2 regions of the Kocuria sabuli genome follow, and region 2 is predicted to be linked to the other one. Evidence: riboswitches for the same ligand, from Rfam matches in the RefSeq annotation. Region 2 holds a riboswitch; the other holds the start of a gene.

Region 1 (9,539 bases), on a different contig from region 2:
GCGCCGCCGTGCTGTGCTCGGGGCTGCTGCCGGCGAAGGTGGACGAGGACTTCTCGCTCAACTACGGGGACGTCTCGCCGGAGTTCGCCCAGGCGCTGGTGGACAAGCTCATGAGCTGAGCGCGTCCCGGCCGGCATCGGCGGCGGGCCCCGGGTCGTCCGACCCGGGGCCCGCCGCCGTCCTGCTCCGCGGGGCGGACGCTCAGGCGCCGGCCTCCGCGGCGACCAGCTCCGCGCCGGCGTCCGCGGCGATCAGCTCCGCGGCCCGCTCGCCGATCATGTAGACGGTGATGTTGGGGTTGACGGTGGTCAGCTCCGGCATCACCGAGGCGTCGGCCACGCGCAGCCCGGCCACGCCCTTGACCCGCAGCTGCGGGTCGAGCGGGGACATCGCGTCCTCGGCCGGGCCCATCCGGCAGGAGCCGGCCGGGTGGTAGACGGTGTTGTGCGTCCGGCGCACGTAGTCGGCGATCTCCTCGTCCGTCTGCACGTCCTTGCCGGGGAACAGCTCCTCCCCGGCCCACTCGGCCAGCGGGGACTGGGCCACGATCTCGCGGGCCTTGCGGATCCCGGCGGTCATGATCCGCATGTCGTAGCCCTCCGGGTCGGTGAAGTAACGGGGGTCCACCCTGGGCTTGTCGCGGAAGTCCCGGGAGCGCAGCCGGACCGTGCCGCGGGAGCGGGCGTGGGTCACGTTGGGGGTGAGGCAGAAGGCGTTGTCCGCGGTCGGGTAGCCCTGCCGGTAGGTGTGCATGTCGAAGTTCACCGAGCCGTAGTGCATCATCAGGTCCGGCCGGTCGGTGTCCGGGTCCACCTGGGTGAAGATCCCGGCCTCCCACCACTGGGTGGACTCGGTGACCATGGGCTGCTTGGCCTCCCACTGGATCACGCCCTCGGGGTGGTCCTGCAGGTTCGCGCCGACCCCGGGGGCGTCCACGAGCACGTCCACGCCGACCTCGCGCAGGTGCTCCGCCGGGCCCACGCCCGAGAGCATCAGCAGCTTGGGGGTGTCGATGGCACCGGCGGAGACGACCACCTCGCGGCGGGCGCGCACGGTGCGGGCCGTGCCGAAGGCGTTGTCCACGACCTCGACGCCCACGGCGCGGCCGTCCTCGACGACCACGCGCTTGGCCTGCGTGGAGTGCAGGACCGTGAGGTTCTCCCGGTCGGCGACCGGGTGCAGGTAGGACACGGAGGCCGAGGCCCGGGTGCCGTCCGGCCTGCGGTTGACCTGGAAGAAGTTCGCGCCGTTGACCACGGTCTTGCCGGTGTTGAACGGGGTGCGCGGGATCCCGGCCTGCTCGCAGGCCTCGAGCACGGCCACACCGCAGGGGTCGTTGTCGGGGATCTGCATGAGGTGCACGGGCCCGTCGTGGCCGTGGTGTGCGCCCTCGTCGTCGTTGGTCTCGAGCTTCTGGTAGAGCCGGAAGGCGGTCTCGGCGTTCCAGCCCTCGGCGCCGAACTTCTCCTCCCACTCGTCGATGTCCTCGGCGGGGGCCCAGAAGGCGATGCACGAGTTGTGCGAGGAGCACCCGCCCAGCACCTTGGCGCGGGCCATGCGCATGAACGAGTTGCCGTTCTCCTGCTCCTCGAGCGGGTAGTCCCAGTCGTAGGCGGACTCCAGCAGCTCCATCCAGCGGCTGAGGGTCAGCACCTCGTCGATGCCCTGGTCGTGCGGGCCGGCCTCGATCAGCCCGACCGTCACGGACGGGTCCTCGGACAGGCGGGCGGCGACGACGGCGCCGGCGGAGCCTCCGCCGACCACCAGGTAGTCGAACTCCTGCGGGGCGTCGGGGGCGGGGGTCGTGCTGGGAACGGTCATGGTCTGTCTCCTTGCAGAAATCGGGGCAGAAATCGTGGAACGAGGGTCCGCGGGCCCGCGCCGTCGTCGTCCCCGCGGATCCGGGGACGACGACGCCGTGCGGAAGCGGCTCAGTGCTGGGCGAACCAGCCGGTCACGGCCGGGGCGGTGTTCTGGTAGACGTGCTTGAGCTCCTGGTACTCGCCCAGGCCGGTGGGGCCGAGCTCGCGGCCGATGCCCGACTGCTTCATCCCGCCCCACTCGGCCTGCGGCAGGTAGGGGTGGTAGTCGTTGATCCAGATCGTGCCGTGGCGCAGCCGCGCGGCCACGCGCTGGGCCCGCCCGGCGTCCTGGGTCCACACCGCACCGGCGAGGCCGTAGATCGTGTCGTTGCCGATCTCGACGGCCTCGTCCTCGGTGCGGAACGTCTCGACCGTGACGGTGGGGCCGAAGGCCTCGTCGTGGACGCAGTCCATCTCCCGGGTGCACCGGTCGATGACGGTGGGCGGGTAGAAGAAGCCCTGCTCCAGGTCCAGCGTCCCGTCGGCGGATGCCCCGGTCGAGTAGGCGCCGCCGGTGCGGATCCGGGCGCCCTGCTCACGGGCGCGCTGCACGTAGGCGTGGACCTTCTCGCGCTGGGCGGCCGAGATGATCGCCCCGGTCTCGGCCCGGTCGTCGAAGGGCCCGCCGAGGCGGATCTGCTCGGCCCGGCGGACGAGCTCGTCGACGAAGCGCTCGGCGATCGACTCCTCGACCACCAGGCGGGCCCCGGCCGAGCAGACCTGCCCCGAGTGCACGAACGCGCCGTTGAGGGCGTTGTCCACGGCGGCGTCGAAGTCGGCGTCGGCGAAGACCACGTTGGGGTTCTTCCCGCCCAGCTCCAGGGCGATCTTCTTGACGGTCGGCGCGGCGGCGGCCGCGATCCGCCGGCCGGTCAGCACGCCGCCGGTGAAGGAGACCAGGTCCACGTCCGGGGACGAGGACAGCGGCGCACCGGCCTCGGCGCCCGCGCCGAGCACGAGGTTGGCCACGCCGTCGGGCAGGCCGACCTCCTGGAGGACCTGCATCATCAGGATCGCCGTGTGCGGGGTGAGCTCGGCGGGCTTGAGCACGAAGGTGCAGCCGGCGGCCAGCGCCGGGGCGATCTTCCAGGCGGCCTGCAGCAGCGGGTAGTTCCAGGGCGTGATCATCCCGCACACCCCCACCGGCTCGGTGACGACCGTGGAGACCACGGCGGGGTCCCCGGCGTCGACGACGCGGCCGGCCTGCTCGGCGGCGTTCTTGCCGAACCACGCGAAGCACGCGGCGATGTCGTCCATGTCGATTTCGGACTCGACCAGGCGCTTGCCGGTGTCCAGGGACTCGGCGCGGGCGAACTCGTCCTTGCGCTCGCGCAGCCGGGCGGCGACCCGCAGCAGCAGGTCACCGCGCGCCGGGGCGGGCACCGACGACCAGCGGCCGTCGTCGAAGGCGCGACGGGCCGCGGCGATCGCGCGACCGGTGTCCTCGGCCGTGGCCTCGGCGACCACGCCGACCTCGGTGCCGTCGGCCGGGCAGACGATGGTGCGGGTGCCGCCCTCGGCGGCGGCCTCCCAGCGTCCGTCGATGAACAGTGTCTCGGTCACGGGTGTTCCTCCTTCACCGCGGGGATCTGCCCCGTCGGCACGTCGTGGATGTCGGTGGACCAGTCGGGGTGGCCCTCGGCGCCGTCCTGGATCCTGGACGGGCCGGTGTGGATGCTCAGGAAGGCCAGATGCGCCTCCCAGCTGTCGAGGACGTCGTTGATGACCTGTTCGCGGTCCCAGTCCATGACGTCGGTGCCCTGCGAGCCGGTCTCGCTGAAGACCTCGAGGCGGTAGTAGAGGTCGGAGTCCGGGTTGGTGCGGAACCCGCCGAAGGCGGGCACCGGGGTGGCCACCGGATAGATCTGGTAGCAGAAGCCCCGGTCCTTGCCCATGTGCACGCTCAGCGTGTGCTCGGACAGCCCCTGGTAGCCGACCACCGAGCTGGTGAGCTCGGCGTCGCGGCCATGGGCCCGGAACTCCTCGACGACCTCCGCCAGCGCCGGGGCCAGCACCTGCTCCTCGTAGCGGAGCACGGCCCGCGGGCCCGGGAACGAGCCGGTCCGGGAGAGCCGCCGGCGCCAGTGGCTGTCCGGGCCGGGAATGCGGGAGGCGGCCGCGGAGCGGCGGGTGGAGCTGCGCCCTTCGCGCTGGGAGCGCTCGGTGCGCAGAGCCTTCCAGAACCCGATCATCACCAGGTACATCACGATCGAGAAGGGCAGGCCGATGATGAGCGTGGCCGCCTGCAGGGTGGCCACGCCGCCGACGAGCAGCATCGCCAGGGTCAGCAGGCCGGTGGCGGCGGCCCAGAAGACGCGGAGCCACTTGGGCCCGTCCTGGGTCGGGTCCTGGATGGTCGAGGTGAACGTGGACATCACGAGCGCGCCCGAATCGGCGCTGGTGACGTAGAACAGCAGCCCGGCCAGCGAGGCGAGCGCGATCAGCAGCGGGGCGCCCGGATACTGCTCGAGCAGGGAGTAGAAGGCCCGCTCGGGGGTGTTCATGGCGACCTGGCCGAAGGCGTCGTCGCCGCCGGTGACGATCGCCAGGGCGCTGTTGCCGAAGATCGAGACCAGGATGAGGATGAACACGAACGGCACGGTCAGGGTCGCGATCACGAACTCGCGCAGCGTGCGGCCGCGGGAGATGCGCGCCAGGAAGAGCCCCACGAACGGCGCCCAGGCGATCCACCAGGCCCAGAAGAACAGCGTCCACCCGGCCATCCACTCCGCGGCGCCCGTGTAGGCGAAGGTGTCCAGGGTGATCCCGGGCAGCGCGGAGACGTAGTCGCCGAGGTTCTGCACCATGGCGTCGAGCAGGAACGAGGTCCGGCCGGCCACGAGCACCCAGACGATCAGCGCCACGGCCATCAGCACGTTGAGCTCCGAGAGCCGGCGGATGCCCTTGTCCACGCCCGAGACGCACGAGGCGGTGGCCATGACGACGGCGACGACGATGAGCCCGATCTGGGCGGCGACGCCCTCCTCGATCCCGAACAGCAGGAACAGGCCGTAGTTGAGCTGCACCACGCCGATGCCCAGCGAGGTGGCCACGCCGAAGATCGTGCCCAGCAGCGCGGCGATGTCCACGGCGTCCCCGGCCCGGCCGTGCACCCGCTTGCCGATCAGCGGGTAGAGGGCCGAGCGGATGCTCAGCGGCATGTTCCAGCGGTAGGCGAAGTAGCCGAAGGCCATGCCCATCAGGGCGTACATCGCCCAGCCGCTCACGCCGTAGTGGAACAGGGTCCACACCACGGCCATGCGGGTGGCCTCGGCCGTCCCGCCGTCCCCGGTGGGCGGGCCGTAGTACTGGGTGACCGGCTCGGCCACGGAGAAGAACAGCAGGTCGATGCCGATGCCCGCCGCGAACAGCATCGCGGTCCAGGTGAAGAGGTTGTACTGGGGCTTGGAGTGGTCCGGGCCCATCTTGATCGTGCCCTCGCGGGAGAACGCCACCACGAGCACGAAGACCGTCACCACGGTGGCGGTCAGCACGTAGAACCAGCCCATGTTGGTGGCGATCCAGCCGACCACGGCGCTGATCACCGTGGAGGCCTGGTCGGGGGCGAGGATCGCCCACAGCGAGAACAGGATGATGCTGACGCCGGAGCCGGCGAAGACGACCCGGTTCACGGCCGGCCGGGCGCGTTGCGCGCCGGCGGGGGCCTCGGTGTTCGACGTGCTGTCGTGCACGGCAGTGGTCATGGGACGGATCCTCCTGTGGAGAGTGGTCCAGAGCGTGGTGCGCCCGGTGACCGGTCCTGCGCGGACCGGACGGGGCGGGACGTCGTCGTCCTGCAGCGGGCCGCTGGAGTGCTGTGCATCACACCGGCCACGCGTCACATCGTGACACCATCCTTCCGGTTGGTAAAGTCCTACTTATGAACACCTCTTCCCGCGAGCGGATCCTCGGCGGCGCCCTCGAGCTGATCCGGAGCGGCGGCACGGTCTCCCTCGCCTCGGCCGCACACCAGGTGGGACTGACCAAGCCGGGCGTGATGTACCACTTCCCCACCAAGGAGGCGCTGATGCTCGCCCTGGTGGACCGGGTGATGGACGGCTGGGACGCGCAGATGTCCCGCCGCCTCTCCGCCCCGCCGGAGCAGGTGCCTGCCGAGGAGCGGCTGCGCGCCTACCTGGACTGGTGTCTCTCGGGCGAGGTCGACGAGACGGACCTGGTGATGCTCACGGACCAGCGGCTGCGCGCCACGCTCAAGGAGCGCTGGGTCGCGCGGGTGGCGCCGTGGGTGGACCTGCCCGAGGACCTGCCCGCCGAGCGCCGGAGCCGGCTGCTGGCCGTGCGGCTGCTCGCCGACGGCGTGTGGTTCGCCGACGCCGCGGGCGTCTTCGCCCCCGACCCGGACGAGCGGGTGCGGGTCCGGGCAGTGGCCGACGCGCTGCTGGCGGACTGAGCCGTGGTGCGCTGGCTGCTGCTGATCGCCGCCGTGCTCAGCGAGGTGGTGGCCACGCTGTCGCTGAAGGCCGCGCTGGACCAGCCCGCCTGGTACGCGCTCGTCGTCACCGGCTACGGCGCCGCCTTCGCGTTCCTCGCCGCCGTGCTGCGCCGGGGCACACCCGTGGGGGTCGCCTACGGCGTGTGGGCCGCCCTGGGCGTGACGCTCACCGCCCTGGGGGCGGCCGTGGTCTTCGACGAGCAGCTGAGCCCGGCCGTGCTGGCCGGGATCGGGCTGGTCGTGGCCGGAGTGCTCTGCGTGGAGATCGGCTCCCACCGTCCCGCCCGGCGGCAGGACGGGGCGGTCTGATGGCCTGGCTGTTCCTCACCGGCTCGATCCTCACCGAGGTCGCCGCGACCCTGTCCCTGCGGACGGCCGCCCGGGGCCGCCCCCGCTGGTACGCCGCCGTGGTCGCGGGCTACCTGGTGGCCTTCACCTGCCTGAGTCTCGCGCTGGCCGAGGGCATGGCCCTCGGGGTCGCCTACGGCATCTGGTCGGCCGCCGGGGTGGCGCTGACGGCGGTGGCCGGGCGGCTGCTGTTCCGCGAGCCGTTCACCTGGGTGACGGCGGCCGGGGTGGCGCTCATCGCCGGCGGGGTGCTGCTCATCGAACTGGGCGCCCCGCCGGTCTGAGCGGCTCCCGACGGAGGACTCTGCCCCGGCGGGGCCGGTGCCGCTGTTCCGGTCCCGCCGGGAGCCCGGCAGGACCGGCCCGCGGGCGAGAAGGTCCACCACGTCCCGGTGCGGGTGCCCGGGACCTCCGCCCTCTGCGCCGCCCGGGTGGCGTGGTGCCGGAACTCGTGTAGAGTGGTCCCCGGTTGTTGAGGTTCGTTTTTGTATTTCAAGCAGTTCGGCCCATCCGGGTGCAGCAGTTTTTCTGAGAAGACGTTTTCCACGCATCACAACTTTTGTGTTTCTCGAACGTCGGGAAACGTGCATCTCATGAAAGATCAGGTCTCTCCATGACTACCGGTATCGTCAAGTGGTTCAACGCTGACAAGGGCTTCGGCTTCATCACCCCCGAGGACGGCTCCAAGGACGTCTTCGCCCACTTCTCCGCGATCAACTCGGGTGGCTTCCGCTCCCTGAACGAGAACGACCGCGTCGAGTTCGAGACCCAGGACGGCCCCAAGGGCCCCCAGGCCGCGAACATCACCGTCATCTCCTGACGATCCCCTCCGCGGGCCTGCGCGCCCGCTGATCGTCCAGAACCGCCGTCGAGCCCTGCGCCCGGCGGCGGTTCTGTCGTCCCGGCGACGCCCCGCCGGTCCGTGCCGTGGCGGCCGTGCCGCCGCCGACCGAGAGGATCCCCTGTGACCGGACCCGTCCCGCCCCCGGACGAGCCGGAGGACCCGTTCGTGGTGAACCGGGTCTCCGACGCCGAGCTCGACGTCTCCGTGCCCTTCGAGCTCGAGGCCTCCGAGTGGGACCTCGAGGGGTCCGCCGACGAGGCCGGGGACGGCTGGGGCCCGGCCGGGGACTACGGCCTGGAGTGAACCGCCCCGGGGTGCCCCCACGACGAAGGCCGCAGCCCACCGGGCTGCGGCCTTCGTCGTGTCCCGCCCGCCGGCTACGCCGACAGCGGGAGGGACACGGGGTGGAGCTTGAAGAACGGGTGCCGTCCCGTCGCCGCCAGGGCGCCGGGAACGAGGAGCTGGCGGTACTTGGCGCACCATTGCGCGCTGCCCGTCGTGTGCTCCGCCGCGGCGGCGAGGTCGTCGGTCTCCGGGCTGAGGTACTCCTGCACGCCGCCGTCCGTCGAGGTGAGCCGGACGAGGTGCAGATCGGGGAGGGCGGTGACGGTGACGTCGACCCACTCCTCCCGCTGGTCGGTGGTGGTCGCTGTTCTTTCTTCGGACATGGTCATGTTTTCTCCTGACGTTCTTGTGGGCATCCGGTGTCGTTGCCCACCGCTTCGTCATCCGATCCACCCGTGAACATCGGGTTGGCGCGCAGCGGGTCGGAGCCCCTCCGCGGACCCTCCGGAGGACCCGTGGCCCTCCGTCGAGCACGCGGACGCCGCATCTCGAGAAGCAGGTCCAGGCTACCCCGCACCTCCGACGGACCGCCAAGCCGGTCGCGAGTTGTGTCACCGAACCGTAATGGGCGGGGCCGCCCCGGTGCTCGCCACCCATTCCAGCGCAACGATGTGTCAGCGAGATGTCCTCCCGGTGACCGGCCGGGGAAGGCCTGCGCGCAGGCCCGCCCACGCCTGCACCGGGGCCGCCGGAGGACGCGCGGGGGCCCGATGTGGTTCAATGGGGGACAGCTTCAAGAGACCCGGTTGCCAAGCTCCGACTAGACCGGGCACCAACCCCATGTTCACGGGTGGTTCGGATGACGAAGCGGCTCGCATCGCCGCAGTGGCGGCACCCGGTGCGAGCAAGAGCGCCCCGAGGATCCCGGTCATGCCAGATGCCTTTCCCCCTGTCGCCGTCGCCCACCTGGGCGGCCCCCCTGCCGCCGCCGCCGTGCTCGGCACCGCCGCGATGAGCATCGACGACTACGCCCGCGTGGTGCAGGCGCGCACGGAGTTCGTCGACTTCCTGCTGGCCCCCGTGCGCGGGCAGCTCGCCGCCGCGGCCTGAGGCCCGGCCGAGGACCGACGACGTGGACCTGCTCCTGGACCGTTCCGTGCTGCTCGGGGTGCGCACCCCGGACCGCTCGCCCGAGCTGGCCGGGGTCCTGCGCCAGCACGGCCACCGGCGGCTCTTCCTGTCCGCCCTGGTGCTGGGCGAGCTGCTGGCCGGGCGGCCCGACGAGGCGCAGTGGACGGAGCAGCTCGAGCTGCGCTTCCCCGACCGCGTGCTCCCCGTGGACGCCGCCGTGAGCAGGGCGTGGGGAGGCCTGGGCGCCGCAGGGACGGCCGACCCGGTGGCCGGTCTGACCGCGGCCACCGCCCTGGTGCACGGACTGACCGTGCTGAGCGCCGAGCCGCAGCGGTACGCGGGCACCGGGGTGCCCGTGCTCGACGTGACTCCCGTCCGGGGATAGGCCTCAGGCGGCGCGGCGGGAGCGGGGGCCGTGCTCGCGGGCGCCCAGCGCCACGGCCCGGTCGTAGTGCTCGATCAGCTGCCCGACCAGGACGTCCCACGTCCGGCCCTGGACCGCGGCGTGCGCGGCCGCCCCGAAGGCGGCCCGCTTGGCGTCGTCGCCCAGGAGGTCGGCCACGTGCCCGCGCAGGGCCGTCAGGTCCCCGGGCGGATAGAGCCAGCCGGTGCGGGA
Region 2 (9,539 bases):
TGTCCGCGGGGGTGCCCATCCGGTCGGCCACCCCGAGGGGGCCGTAGGTGCCGTCCTCGACCGCCGTCAGGAGGTTCTCGACGATCGGCCGGTCCGGCACGGCCTGGCCCAGCACCAGCAGCCCGAACAGGGCGAACTGCAGGACCAGGAGCATGCCGAGGCCCTGGAACCAGGGGCGCAGCGGGGCCAGGCGCCCGCCCGTCCGCTCCCCGCTCACCGGGCCCACCGGCGCTCGTCCCCGGCGGGGGGCGCAGAGCGGCGGGGGTGGTCCCCGCCGCTCCACGGAGGGGCCGGCAGGCACAGGTAGAACAGCCGGGAGGTCTCCCGGCGGATCTTCGCCTGCCCGTGCAGCAGGACGCCCATCAGCAGGAACACCCCGGCCAGGAGCACGAGGGACGCGGCGAGGAACGCCGTCGGGAAGCGGGGCACGAGCCCGGTGCCCGCGAACTCCACCACGACGGGCAGGCCGAGGACCAGTCCGAGCAGGAACAGCGCGAGCGAGACGGCGCCGGTGACGAGGAACGGCCGCTCGTGGAAGAGCAGCTGCCCGAAGATGCCCAGGATCCGGAAGCCGTCGTGGTAGGTGCGCAGCTTGCTCTCGCTGCCCTCGGCCCGGTCCCGGAAGCCGACCTCGACCTCGGTCTGCGGCACGCGGGCGTTGACGGCGTGCACGGTCAGCTCGGTCTCGATCTCGAACTCCCGGGACAGCGCGGGGAAGGACTTCACGAAGCGCCGCGAGAACACCCGGTAGCCGCTGAGCATGTCGCTGACCGGGCGGCGGAAGGCGAAGGTGACGAGGGTGTTGAAGAACCGGTTGCCGGACTCGTGGCCCGCCCGGTAGGCGGTGCCGCTGACCTGCCGGCGCACGCCCAGCACGTGGTCGTAGGGGCCCGCCAGCAGCGTCTCGATCATCCGGGGCGCGTCGGCCACGTCGTAGGTGTCGTCGCCGTCGATGAGGACGTAGACGTCGGCGTCGAGGTCCGCGAAGGCCCGCCGGACCACGTTGCCCTTGCCCTTCTCCTCCTCGCGCCGGACGTGGGCACCGGCCCGCCGGGCGGCCTCGACGGTGCCGTCGGTCGAGCAGTTGTCGTAGACGTGGACCTCGATGCCGGGGACCGTGGCGTGCAGGTCGGTGACGACCTTCGCGATCGCGGCCTCCTCGTTGTGGCACGGCACGACGGCCACGATGCGGGGTGTGGGGGGCATGGGCTCTCGTTCCTGAGGTCCTCGGGGGCTGGGCACGTTCATTATGGGCGCGGGCGCCCGCGGCGCCGAAACTGTTGCACCCCGCGGGGCGCACGGGGTGCGCGGCGCCCGGCGTCGATGTTGCGCCGCATGACGTCGTCCGCGTCACAGTACGCGCACCGGCGTCTTCCGGGCCGCCGGGCTTGGCACCCGGCCGGGCGACCCGCTGGAATGGGCCTTGCATCTATCCAGAGCGGCCGAGAGACCTGGCTCGTCGACGCCGCAGCAACCATCCGCAGCCCCACGGGGTGCGCGGAACGGTGCTCCCGCCAGGACCGATGGAGCTGTCGCAGCCTCCCGGGTCCACCCCGGGACGGTCGGCGCCCTCCCTCGGGGTGACCCCAGGAGGTTCTGTGAGACGACCACCCGACCGGACGGCGCCACCGCCGTCGCTGTCCTACGAGCTCTACCCACCGCGCTGCTCGGCGAGCGCCGAGGCGCTGCTGCGGACCATCGAGGAGCTCGAGGCCACCCGCCCCGACCACGTCGCCGTCACCTACAGCGGGGACGCCCCGCGCCGGGCCGGGTCGCTGGCCCTGCTCGACCACCTCGTGGCCCGCACCGGTCTGCGGCCCCTGGCGCACCTGACGTGCGTGGGCAGCACGCGGGCCGAGCTGGAGGAGACCGTGACCTCCCTCGTGCACCGCGGCGTCCGGGGCGTCCTGGCCCTGCGCGGTGACCTGGAGCCGGGCGCGGAGCCCGGCGAGCTGACCCACGCCGGGGACCTCGTGGAGCTGGTGCGCGAGGTCGAGCAGCGCCACACCGCGTCCCTCGCCGGCGGCCGGCTCGCCGTGGGCGTGGCCGCCTATCCGACCCGGCACCCGGAGTCCCCGTCCTTCCGGCACGACATCGAGGCGCTGCTGGCCAAGCAGCGCGCCGGCGCGGACTTCGCCATCACGCAGGTCTACTTCCGCCCGCAGCGCTACGAGCGTCTCGTGGCGGCCGCCCGGGCGGCCGGGGTGACGATCCCGATCGTGCCGGGGATCATGCCCGTCACGGAGCCGCGGCGGCTGGCCACGCTGTGCCGGCTCGCCGGGCTCCGGCCCCACCCGGGCCTGGCCGCCGCCCTCGAGGACGCCGCCGGGCCCGCCGAGCGGCACCGGGCGGGCGTCGCGTTCGCGACCCGGCTCGCCCGCGCGGCCCTGGACGCCGGAGCGCCCGGGCTGCACCTCTACACCTTCAACGAGCACCGGGCCGCGCTGGACCTGCTGGAGTGCGTGGACCTGCCGCGCGTCCCCTACGAGCCGGCGGCACTGCCCGACCTGCTGCCCGCCTGAGCAGCGGGCGCCACCGTCCGCCCCGTTCTGCCCGAGCACCGTCCCGAACGCCCTTCCGCACACGTCCCAGGAGCACACCCATGAGCACGACCACCCCCGCCGCCCCCTTCCCCGCCGCCACCATCACCGGCTACCCCCGGATCGGCCGGCGCCGCGAGCTGAAGAAGGCCCTCGAGTCCTACTGGGCCGGACGCTCGACCCGCGAGGAGCTCGAGACGACGGCCGCCGAGCTGCAGCTGGCCACCTACCGGCGGCTCGTGGAGCTGGGCCTCGGCGCGGACGACTCGTCCCTGCCGGCCGAGTTCGCCCTCTACGACCAGGTCCTCGACACCACCGTGGCCCTCGGCGCGGTGCCCACCCGCTTCGCCGACCTGGCCGACGCGGAGGGCCGGCTGGACCTCGACGCCGGCTTCGTCCTGGCCCGTGGCGACGCCGGCCGGGCGCCGCTGGAGATGACCAAGTGGTTCGACACCAACTACCACTACCTCGTCCCCGAGATCGGCCCCACGACCCCCTTCACCGCCTCCGCCGGCCGGCTCGTGGCCGACGTGCGCCGCGCCGCCGAGCACGGGTTCACCGTCCGCCCCGTGCTCGTCGGCCCCGTCTCCCTCCTCCTCCTGGCCAAGGCCGACGACGACGCCCCCGCCGGCTTCGATCCGCTGCAGCGCCTCGGCGACGTGCTCCCGGTGTACGCCCAGCTGCTGAGCGAACTCGCCGCGGCCGGCGCCGAGTGGGTGCAGCTGGAGGAGCCGGCCCTCGTGGCCGACCAGGACGTGCCCGCGGAGCAGGTCGCCGCGGCCGTGCGCGGGGCCTACACGGCCCTCACCGCCGCCGCCGAGCGCCCGCAGCTGCTCGTCACCACCTCCTACGGCTCGCTCGCCTCGCTGCTGCGGCCGCTGGCCGGCTCGGGCGTCGAGGCCCTGCACCTGGACCTCGTCAAGGGCGCGGTGCCCTCCGCCGAGGAGCTGGAGCTCTTCCGGGGCGAGGACGCCCCGGTGCTCGTCGCCGGCGCCGTCGACGGCCACAACATCTGGCGGGCCGACCTCGGCGGCCGGCTCGGCCGGCTCGAGGAGCTCGCCCGCGCGGGCGTCCGGGTCTCCGTGGCCAGCTCCACGTCCCTCTTCCACGTCCCCCACGACGTCGCCGAGGAGACGCAGCTGGACCCCGTGCTGCGCAGCTGGCTCGCGTTCGCCGACCAGAAGGTCGGCGAGATCGTGACCCTCTCCCGGGGCCTGGCCGCCGGCCGGGACGCCGTGGCGGAGCAGCTGGCCGAGGCCGCCGAGGCCCGCCGCACCCGTGCGGGCGCGCCGGGCGTCCGTGACGCGGCCGTGCGCGAGCGCGCCGCGTCCGTGACCGCCGCGGAGATCGGGCGCGCCCCCGCCGAGGTCCGCCGCGCCGCCCAGGAGGGCCGCTCCTTCACGGCGTCCGGGCCCCTGCCCCTGCTGCCGACGACGACGATCGGCTCCTACCCGCAGACGCCCGAGGTCCGGGCGCAGCGGGCGAAGGCCCGCTCCGGCGCTGTCACCCCCGAGGCCTACGACCGGTTCCTGCGCGAGGAGATCGAGCGCGTGATCCGACTGCAGGAGGAGCTCGGCCTGGACGTGCTCGTGCACGGCGAGGCGGAGCGCAACGACATGGTGCAGTACTTCGCCGAGCACCTCGACGGCTTCGCGACCACGGTGCACGGCTGGGTCCAGTCCTACGGCTCCCGCTGCACCCGCCCCTCCATCCTCTGGGGCGACGTCAGCCGCGAGGGCGAGGGACTGCGCGGCGAGGCCTTCACCGTCCCCTGGATCAGCCACGCCCAGTCCCTCACCGACAAGCCGGTCAAGGGCATGCTGACGGGACCGGTGACGATCCTCGCGTGGTCCTTCGTGCGCGACGACCAGCCGCTCGGGGAGACCGCGAACCAGGTGGCGCTCGCCCTGCGCGACGAGGTCCTGGACCTCGAGGCCGCCGGGATCGGGATCATCCAGGTCGACGAGCCGGCACTGCGGGAGCTGCTGCCGCTGCGCCGGGGGGACCAGCCGGCCTACCTGGCGTGGTCCGTGGACTCCTTCCGCCTGGCCACCTCCGGGGTGCGGGACGAGACCCAGGTCCACACCCACCTGTGCTACTCGGAGTTCGGCGAGGTGGTCGACGCGATCGACGGCCTGGACGCCGACGTCACGAGCATCGAGGCGGCCCGCTCCCGGATGGAGGTGCTGACGGACCTCGAGGCCGCGGGCTTCTCCCGCGGCATCGGCCCGGGGGTGTGGGACATCCACTCCCCGCGCGTGCCCTCCCAGGAGGAGATCGAGCAGCTGCTCGAGCGGGCGCTCGAGCACGTGCCGGCGCGGACCCTGTGGGTCAACCCGGACTGCGGCCTGAAGACCCGCGGCTACGAGGAGACGAAGGCCTCCCTGGAGCACCTCGTGGCGGCGGCCCGGACCGCGCGGGAGCGGGTGGCGCAGCCGGCCGGGCGGCCGCTGATCGTCCAGCACGGCTCGCGGGTCTGACCTCGCCGGCGCCGGGGGCCCGGCGCGAGTGACCACGGGGACCGCGAGTGACCACGGCATGCCGTGGTCACTCGCGGTCCCCGTGGTCGGTGGGATCTTCCTGCACCGATCCAGGACCTTGCTGCTGAGGCGTTCGGGCACTCCGCCGGCCGGCTCGGGCGGGCACGGCAGAGCCCGGGGAACTCAGTCCAGCCGCGCCGGCAGGTCGTCGAAGGCCTGCGCCACGCCGGCGTGGCGGATCGTGCCCCCGGCCGTGTTGAGCCCGGCGGCGAACTCCGGGTCGCCGGCCAGGGCCTGCCCGGGCCCGCGGGCGAGCCGGCGCAGGTACGGGGTCGTGGCGTTGGCCAGGGCGCGGCTCGCGGTGCGCGGCACGACGCCGGGCATGTTGGCCACGCAGTAGTGGGTGATCCCGTCCACCTCGAACGTCGGGTCGTCGTAGGTCGTCGGGTGGGAGGTCTCGAAGCACCCGCCCTGGTCGATGGCCACGTCCACGAGCAGGGCGTGGTCGTGCAGGAGGGGCAGGTGCTCGCGGCGCACGAGCTTCGGCGCGGCCGCCCCCGGGACGAGCACCGCACCGATCACCACGTCCGCCCCGGAGATCTCCTCCTCCAGCACGTGCTCGTCGCTCATGAGCACCCGGGCGCGGTGGCCCAGCAGGTCGGTGAGCTCGCGGACGCGGACACCGGACGCGTCCAGCACGGTCACGTCGGCCATCAGGCCCGAGGACATCAGGGCGGCCTGGGTGCCCACGGCACCGCCGCCGACCACAACGACCTTGGCCGCCGCGACGCCGGGGACCCCGCCCATGAGCAGACCGGGACCACCGGCGTTGGTCTGCAGGTGGTGGGCGGCGGACTGGGCGGCGAGCCGCCCGGCGATCTCGGACATGGGCTGCAGCAGGGGCAGGGCCCGCCCGGAGCGCACCGTCTCGAAGGCCACCCCGGTGGTGCCGGCCTCGAGCAGCGCCTCCGTCAGGGGGCGGTCGGCGGCCAGGTGCAGGTACGCGAAGAGCGTCAGGTCCGGGCGCAGGAATTCGTACTCCTCGGCCACCGGCTCCTTGACCTTGACCAACAGCTCCGCCTGCTCCCACACCGTGTGCCGGTCGACCACCTCGGCCCCGGCGGCGGCGTAGGCGGCGTCGTCGAACCCGGACCCCTCGCCCGCGCCGGTCTCCACGAGCACCTCGTGGCCGTCGCGCACGAGCTGGGTCACCCCCGCCGGCACGAGGCCCACCCGGCGCTCGGCCGGCTTGATCTCCCTGGGAACTGCTACGCGCATGGTCGGTGCTCTCCTCTCGTCGCGGCTCGTCCCCGGGGGTCCGCGGCACCGTCGCCGCGGGCCCCGGTCCCTGTCTCAGCAGGACCGGACGTAGCCGGCTTCCTTGTCCACCTCGTGGTGCAGCGGCTCCCCGGCCGTCCAGCGCCGGAGGTTGTCCTCGAACTGGGCCGCGAGCTCGTCCCGCCACCCCTCGACGTCGCCGCACATGTGCGCGGACACGTGCACATTGTCCATCGCCCAGAAGGGATGGGTCGACGGCAGGGGCTCCGTGTCGAAGACGTCCAGGGTCGCGGCCGCGGGACGCCCCGCCACGAGTGCCTCCCGCAGCGCGTCCTCGTCCACCAGCTGCCCCCGCCCCACGTTGACGAGGTGCGCGTGCGGGGACATCGCGGCGAGCACCCGCGCGTCGGCGAGCCCGCGCGTCTGCTCGGTCAGGGGCGCGGCGAGCACCAGGTGGTCGGCCCACCCCGCGTGCTCGGCCAGCTCCGCGGCGGGGACGACCGTCCCGAAGTCGGGGTCCTCCGCCCGGGGCGTGCGCCCGGCGCCGCGCACGTCCAGCCCCGCGGCCCGCAGCAGCCGGGCGGTCTCCCGGCCGATCCCCCCGGTGCCCACGACCAGGGCGGTGGAGCCCCGGGTGCGCCGGAGCTCGCGGTGCACCCAGCGCCGCTCGCGCTGCAGCGCCTTGCTGCGGTGCAGCTGCTTGTCCTGGGCCAGGACGGCCGCGAGGACGAACTCCGCGACGGGCCGGTCGAAGACCCCGTGGGCGTTGGTCAGCCGGACGTCGGAGGAGCGCAGCGCCGGGAACAGCACGGCGTCCACCCCGGCGGCGGCCACGTGCACCCAGCGCAGTCCGGTCGCCGCGTCCCAGGCCCCGGCGAGGGCGTCGGAGAAGAAGTCCCACAGGAGCAGCACCTCGGCCGGTCGCCGCCCCCCGCTGCCGGCCAGGGCCGCGGCCAGTCCCGCACGGGTCACCACCGTGACGTCGGCGAGGCGGCGCAGGGCCGCCTCGTTGGCGGGAGGGGGCGTGCCCTCCGCGGTCAGCACGACGACGCGGGGCGGCTCGGGCGCGGTGCTCATGAAGCCACCCTACGGACCGGTCCGATTGTTGACAATCATCCGGGGCTGTTCCCATCATGGGCCATGGGCACCTCCGCGACCGCCCCTGTGACCGCTCCCGACCCCGACGTGCGCCCCGCCCTGTTCAGCCCCGAGGAGTACGCCGCGCGGCTGCGGGCGGTGCGGGAGAAGATGGCGGAGCAGGGCCTGAGCGCCCTGGTCGTGACGGACCCCGCGAACCTGTTCTACCTGACCGGCTACGACGCCTGGTCCTTCTACACCCCGCAGCTGCTCCTCGTGCCCGCGGAGGGCCAGCTGCTCCTGTTCCTGCGGGAGATGGACGCCCGCGGGGCGTTCCGCACTGCGCGGCTGCCCCCGGAGCAGATCGTCGGCTACCCCGAGCGGTACGTGCAGCACCCGCACCTGCACCCGTTCGACTGGGTGGCCCTCGCCCTGCGCCGCCGCGGCCGGGTGGCCCCGGCCGCCCGCGGGTGCGTGGGCCTGGAGATGGACTCCCACTTCTTCTCCCCCAAGGGCTACCGCTCCCTCGTCCACGCGCTGCCGGAGTGGACGCTCGTGGACTGCTTCGACCTCGTGAACTGGGTGCGCGCCGTGAAGTCCCCCGCGGAGATCCGGTACCTGCGCACGGCCGCCCGCGTCACGACGGCCGCCATGCAGGCCGCGATCGACGCGATCGGGCCGGGGGTCCCGCAGCACCGGGTCGCGGCACGGATCGCCCACGCCCAGGCCGAGGGGGTCGACGACGCGTGGGGCGACTTCCCGGCCATGGTCCCCATGCTGCCCACCGGGGCCTCCGCCGACACCCCGCACCTCACCTGGTCCGACCGGGTGCTGCGCACGGGCGACGCCGTGGTGGTCGAGCTCGCCGGGGCGCACCGGCGCTATCACGTGCCGCTCGCGCGCACCGTCGTGCTCGGCCCGCCCACGGCCGAGCTGGGCCTGCTCGAGGAGGCCGTCGCCTCCGGGCTGGAGGCCGTCCTCGACGTCACCGCGGCGGGCGTGCCCGTGCGGGAGCTCGCGAGCGCCTGGAACCGGTCGCTCGCCGAGTTCGGGCTCGAGAAGCCGAGCCGGCTCGGCTACTCCGTGGGCATCGGCTATCCGCCCGACTGGGGCGAGCGCACCGTGAGCATCCGCTCGGAGGACGAGAGCGTGCTCGCCGAGAACATGACCTTCCACCTCATCTGCGGGATGTGGATGACCGGCTACGGCTACGAGGTCTCCGAGTCGATCCGCATCGCCGCCACCGGGACGGAGACCTTCACCGCCTTCCCGCGCACCCTGATCAGGAAGTGAGCCCATGACCGCCACCGCCACGTCCATCACGACCGTCGCCGGCCTGGACGCCCGCCCCACGGCCGGTCTCGCCGGCGACCCGGCCGAGGGCCTGCTGCCCCTGGCCCGCCGCGCGGACGGGCTCGTGGGCTCGGTCATCGACTCCTCGACGTCCCTGCTGGCCGCGCAGACCCACGACGTCGTCCGCTTCGCGATGGGCGCCCCGGCCGCCGAGATGATCCCCACCGAGCGGTTCCGCCGGATCGCCGCCGAGGTCCTCGACGACGGTTCGTTCACCTACGGGGCCACCGAGGGCGAGCCGGGCCTGCTCGAGACGGTCGTGGAGCACGCCTCCACGACCCCCGAGCCCACCCGGCCCGAGCGGCTGGTCATCACCTCCGGCGGGATGCAGGGCCTGGACCTGGCGTTCAAGCTCTTCGTGGACCCCGGGGACCTCGTGGCCGTCGAGTCCCCCACCTACACGAACGGCTCCGGGACCGCCCTGAGCTACGGCGCCGACCTCCTGGAGGTCCCCGTGGACGAGCACGGCATGGACGTCGACGCGCTCGAGGCACTGGTCGCCGAGTCCGGGCGGACCCCGCGGGCGGTCTACACGGTGCCGAACTTCCAGAACCCCTCCGGGACGACGCTGAGCGAGCCGCGCCGGCGGCGCCTGCTGGACCTGGCGCACCGGTGGGGGGCGATGATCGTCGACGACGACCCGTACGGGGGGCTGCGCTTCGCCGGGGAGGACGTGCCCGGCTTCCGGGAGCTCAGCCCGGACGACCCGCTCGTGTTCTCGGTCCGGACCTTCTCCAAGGTCCTCGCCCCCGGGCTGCGCGTCGGGTGGGTGGACGCGGACCCGCGGCTGCGCCGGCTGCTGATCGCCGGC

The links. Region 2 has a riboswitch for S-adenosylmethionine ahead of RE027_RS08770 (methylenetetrahydrofolate reductase). Riboswitches for the same ligand answer to the same signal wherever they lie in the genome.
Region 1: another riboswitch for S-adenosylmethionine. It lies ahead of RE027_RS09830 (hypothetical protein); the one in region 2 lies ahead of RE027_RS08770 (methylenetetrahydrofolate reductase).

Annotation. Positions count from the first base shown of each region.
Region 1 is NZ_JAVHZE010000008.1:67,313-76,851, reverse strand. Features, by position in the region: gene RE027_RS09875 (hypothetical protein) at 1-119, shown strand, start outside; gene RE027_RS09870 (GMC family oxidoreductase) at 202-1,821, opposite strand; gene RE027_RS09865 (aldehyde dehydrogenase family protein) at 1,932-3,425, opposite strand; gene betT (choline BCCT transporter BetT) at 3,422-5,566, opposite strand; gene RE027_RS09855 (TetR/AcrR family transcriptional regulator) at 5,743-6,273, shown strand; gene RE027_RS09850 (DMT family transporter) at 6,277-6,624, shown strand; gene RE027_RS09845 (DMT family transporter) at 6,624-6,947, shown strand; gene cspE (transcription antiterminator/RNA stability regulator CspE) at 7,277-7,483, shown strand; gene RE027_RS09835 (hypothetical protein) at 7,628-7,810, shown strand; gene RE027_RS09830 (hypothetical protein) at 7,885-8,181, opposite strand; SAM riboswitch class IV at 8,190-8,303, opposite strand; SAM riboswitch class IV at 8,584-8,709, shown strand; gene RE027_RS09825 (hypothetical protein) at 8,723-8,902, shown strand; gene RE027_RS09820 (PIN domain-containing protein) at 8,925-9,308, shown strand; gene RE027_RS09815 (glycosyltransferase family 4 protein) at 9,312-9,539, opposite strand, start outside.
Region 2 is NZ_JAVHZE010000007.1:4,034-13,572, forward strand. Features, by position in the region: gene RE027_RS08760 (hypothetical protein) at 1-217, opposite strand, end outside; gene RE027_RS08765 (glycosyltransferase) at 214-1,206, opposite strand; SAM riboswitch class I at 1,427-1,530, shown strand; gene RE027_RS08770 (methylenetetrahydrofolate reductase) at 1,599-2,522, shown strand; gene metE (5-methyltetrahydropteroyltriglutamate--homocysteine S-methyltransferase) at 2,603-5,020, shown strand; gene ald (alanine dehydrogenase) at 5,204-6,298, opposite strand; gene RE027_RS08785 (D-2-hydroxyacid dehydrogenase) at 6,374-7,375, opposite strand; gene RE027_RS08790 (M24 family metallopeptidase) at 7,439-8,668, shown strand; gene RE027_RS08795 (aminotransferase-like domain-containing protein) at 8,673-9,539, shown strand, end outside.